DNA from 2 places in the Buttiauxella sp. genome. Region 1 is predicted to be linked to the other one. Evidence: predicted binding sites of a transcription regulator. Region 1 holds the regulator's gene; the other holds the start of a gene.

Region 1 (2,205 bases):
TAAGAGCAGCAAAGAAGACCTGGAAGGCTTCGATATTCTGCTTCTCGGCATTCCAACGTGGTATTACGGTGAAGCGCAATGCGACTGGGATGATTTCTTCCCGACTCTGGAAGAAGTTGATTTCAATGGCAAACTGGTAGCCCTGTTCGGCTGTGGCGACCAGGAAGACTACGCAGAATACTTCTGTGACGCATTAGGCACTATCCGCGACATTATTGAGCCGCGCGGTGCTGCAATTGTGGGTCACTGGCCAACTGCTGGCTACCATTTTGAGGCGTCTAAGGGTCTTGCTGATGACGATCACTTTGTGGGTCTGGCTATCGATGAAGACCGTCAACCTGAACTGACTGCACAACGTGTGCAACAGTGGGTAAAACAGGTTTCTGAAGAACTGAACCTGGCTGATATCCTCAACGCTTGATGCTACATGTGACGCAACCATTGGGTTGCGTCACATTGATAGATTATTCCGATTAAAATAATCGCTACAAATTTTTAACTTTTCAGTTTGTCCCTGTACAATGACCTCCTGACTAAATAGCTAACAAGGCAAATAAATCGCGACTCAGACGCCATTTTTTAGCTTGATTATGCATAATACTTGCGGTTTCCATTTAGAATTGGCAGTTCTATAATGAGACGCATTCATCTTAACGCTCACCCTGAGTCCGAGCGATCCGTTAAGCAACAGGACAATTTCCGCATGACTGACAATAATACCGCATTGAAGAAGGCCGGCCTGAAAGTCACGCTTCCGCGATTAAAAATCCTTGAAGTGTTGCAGGGTCCGGTGAACCACCATGTCAGTGCGGAAGACTTATATAAACGTCTGATTGATATGGGCGAAGAGATTGGTCTCGCCACAGTTTATCGTGTACTAAACCAGTTTGATGATGCAGGCATTGTCACTCGTCATAACTTCGAAGGCGGCAAATCCGTATTCGAGCTGACACAGCAGCATCACCACGACCATCTGATTTGCCTGGATTGCGGCAAAGTTATTGAATTCAGCGATGATTCAATCGAATCTCGTCAGCGTGAAATCGCATCACGCCATGGTATTCGTCTGACCAACCACAGCCTGTATCTGTATGGTCACTGCGCTGAAGGTGATTGCCGTACCGACGAAAATGCACACGAAATCAGCGAAAAATAATCCGCACATTTGGCCACGCTAACCTGGTGGTCAGATATAAAAAAACCGGTGAAGAAACTCACCGGTTTTTTTATTGGCTGAATTCGACCATTACTTATTGTTAGCGCGAATCTCTTGCCAGATTTTATCGCATTTCGCTTTGACGGCCTGGTCATTACCGGTGCGCGTTGCCTGGATGCAATTCTGGTAATCCAGGGTGCGAACGGTCTCTTTCTGTGCGAACTCGTGGTGTTCTTTCTCCTGAGCCAACACATTCAGCACGCTCTGACAGGCCTGAATTTTATCCGGATTCCCTTCAGCGGTATTGATACAGGCGCTATAAGCCTGTTTTAGTTTTGAATCTTCTGGTGCCGCTTTTGGCTGTGCGCAGGCGCTCAAACCTAGAGCCATCAATGTGACCAAAATGATTTTTTTCATGCTCGATATCCTTAACAAAACCGGGCGTGTTACCGCCCGGAATCAAATCAGAAAATAGTGAACGGTGCGATGACGATAAATTTCACGTCATACTCATCCTGGAAGATGTTGCCGTAACCACCGCCCCAGCTTGGGATATCGGAGTGGTTGTCGTACTGAGTGAAGTGCAGTTTGAAGAGCGTACCTTTCGCACGGCCATCCTGAATGGTGTACAACGCATCAAGGCTGTACGCAGATTCTTTCAGGCGGCTGTCGGCATCGTAGTAACCGTCAGTCGTTGGTTTAGAGCTTGGTTTAGCATCCCATGCATAAACATAAGATGCCCCTACCGCCCAGCCAGCAAGATCCCAGTTGCTCAGGTCATACATGGCACCGGCGAAGACTGCTTTCTCGCCGTTGGCGTTGAAGTCAGAACGGTTGTCCCACCACACATCAAGACGACCGTTTGAGGATGCGTAAGTTGGGGTCATACGTTGCAGGAAGTAACCCTGCTGTCCATCTGCTTTAACCATGGTTCCTTCAAGACGCAGGTCAACCTGACCCACTTTGTAGCCGAAGGTCAGTGCTTGTAACCACGCTGTGCCGTCATAAAGATCGTTGACGCTGCCGTCAGAGACTTTATCGCGTGAACC
Region 2 (2,205 bases), 200 kb from region 1:
TGAGTTAGTGTCGGATGACGCTAACGCTTATCCGACCTACGGATTAATTTGTAGGTCGGATAAGCCGCAGGCGTCATCCGACAATCCGCAATTTATGCCGGAACACTATGCTGATAACCCCGTAACTGCACCAACACCAACGCCAACACCACTCCACACATCGTCAATACCAGGCCGCTGGAACTCGCCGCCGCAACCGGCGTCATCGCCACGGTGAGGCTGCCTAAAATTGCCGCACCAATCGCATCCCCCGTCACGTTTTGCGCGGTCCACAAACCGTTAATGCGACCTAGCATCCCGTCCGGTGTCAGCGTCTGAATTAAGGTGTATTGCAGCAAAGAACTGATGGCACTGAGATAACCAAACAGCGCGAGACACGCAAGCCCCAGCTCCCAAACCGGCATCAGGCTGAAAATGCCAATCGAGATAAACGAAACAATACCTGCCGCCAGCATAATGACACCCGGACGTGCGTGATGAGCAATGCGCCCGCTGGTCAGTGCGCCAATGGCGGCACCCAGCGGAACGGCAGCGTACATCAGGCCGATTTGCCCGGCACTCGTCTGCCAGTGTCCGGCCAGCGCCGGATAAAGCACGCGCACCGCACTTGCCATCGTCAGCAACGCGCCAACTAACGCGATGCCACCGATAATCGGGTTCCCGACCAGAAAACGTAATCCGTTGAGCAACGAAAGCAGCGGGTTTTCACGGGCTTGCGGCGGCGGTGCCAGCTTCGGCAAACTGAGCAACGGCAATAACGTAATGAAGGTGCCGACGGACGCTAACCCGTAGTTCCACACCACACCGCCGGAGGCCAACAACAGCCCGCCGAGCATCGGTGAAATCACGGAACCGAGGCGTACCGTAAGCATGGTAATCGCACTCGCCTGCATCAAATTCTCACGCCCAACGAGCGCAGGAGTTGCCGCTAACAGCGCCGTCACCCCGAGCGCTCCAAAGAATCCATCCCACGCGCCGAGCAGGTAAATCGCCACCAGCGAAGGTTCTGGCATTGCTGCGTTAATCGTCAGACCAATAAAGCCCACGCCACAGGTGGAACGGGCGAGCAAAATCAGACGACGACGTTCATGGCGGTCAGCCAGCACGCCGCCCATCATCAGGCCGATAAACATCGCGCTGCCGGTGAGCGTCACTGCAAGCCCAACCTGCAGGGAGGAGCCGGTCAGCGTCTGGATCTGTACCGGCACAGCAACCCCCAGTAACCCCAGTGAGACAATGGAGATAAAACGGGCAAGGAATACGGCGCGAAAAGCGGGATGGGTCTTGAGCAAACTCAGATTGAGCAACAAAGAATTGCGGTTCATTACATGGCCTTAAAGCGAATTTTTCTTTCCAGGTGCGAGGCGGCTCATGCTAACATAAACAAATAAGAGTGATAATGATAATAACTATCATTTGATTTTACTTGAGTTTTGTCGGGTGGACAGGCTCCTCGCCATCCACTGTTGTCATTTTGGCGGATGACGCAGCGTTTATCTGCCCTACGGCTACGAAGTGAAGGATATACAACGTATGTCACGCTGGTTCATCCTGCTGAGTTTGTTGTTTTTACTGCTTTTAATGGCAGTACTCAGTCTGTTATTTGGTGCCAAATCCCTCCCCGTTGACGTGGTTATCGATGCGCTCAGCGGCCAGTGCCAAAGTGCTGATTGCACCATCGTGCTTGATGCACGTCTCCCCCGCACCCTGGCGGGCATTCTTGCAGGAGGCGCTCTCGGCCTTGCGGGCGCGCTGATGCAATCTCTGACCCGAAATCCACTTGCCGATCCTGGCCTGCTTGGCGTCAATGCCGGAGCCAGTTTTGCCATTGTTTTGGGTGCCGCGGTGTGGAGCCTTTCATCGCCGGTGGCACTGCTGGGGCTGGCGTTTGCTGGCGCATTATCCGCCGCGCTGGTGGTGGCATTTACCGGAAGCCAGGGCGGTGGACAGTTGAGCCCGGTGCGCTTAACCCTTGCGGGCGTGGCGCTCGGCGCGGTGCTTGAAGGGTTGAGCAACGGCATCGCGCTGTTAAACCCGGTAGTGTATGACCAGTTGCGCTTCTGGCAGGCCGGAACGCTGGATATTCGCACCCTCGAAACGCTGAAAATTATCGTGCTGCCGGTACTGACGGGCTGTGGGATTGCACTGCTGATAAGCCGCTCGCTTAACAGTTTGAGCATGGGCACCGATACCGCCACCGCACTG

Evidence for each region. Region 1 encodes Fur, which represses iron uptake genes when iron is present. Its sites were predicted from a motif close to ATAATAATGAGAACNACTATCAA; they were not measured.
Region 2: entS (enterobactin transporter EntS) is a predicted target of Fur. The motif match lies at 1,394-1,416, and genes of this name have one in related genera.

Annotation. Positions count from the first base shown of each region.
Region 1 covers NZ_JBAVHX010000009.1:240,620-242,824, reverse strand. The annotation lists gene fldA (flavodoxin FldA) at 1-421, shown strand, start outside; gene fur (ferric iron uptake transcriptional regulator) at 704-1,156, shown strand; gene chiQ (ChiQ/YbfN family lipoprotein) at 1,247-1,573, opposite strand; gene chiP (chitoporin ChiP) at 1,621-2,205, opposite strand, start outside.
Region 2 covers NZ_JBAVHX010000009.1:39,271-41,475, reverse strand. The annotation lists gene entS (enterobactin transporter EntS) at 93-1,325, opposite strand; gene fepD (Fe(3+)-siderophore ABC transporter permease) at 1,534-2,205, shown strand, end outside.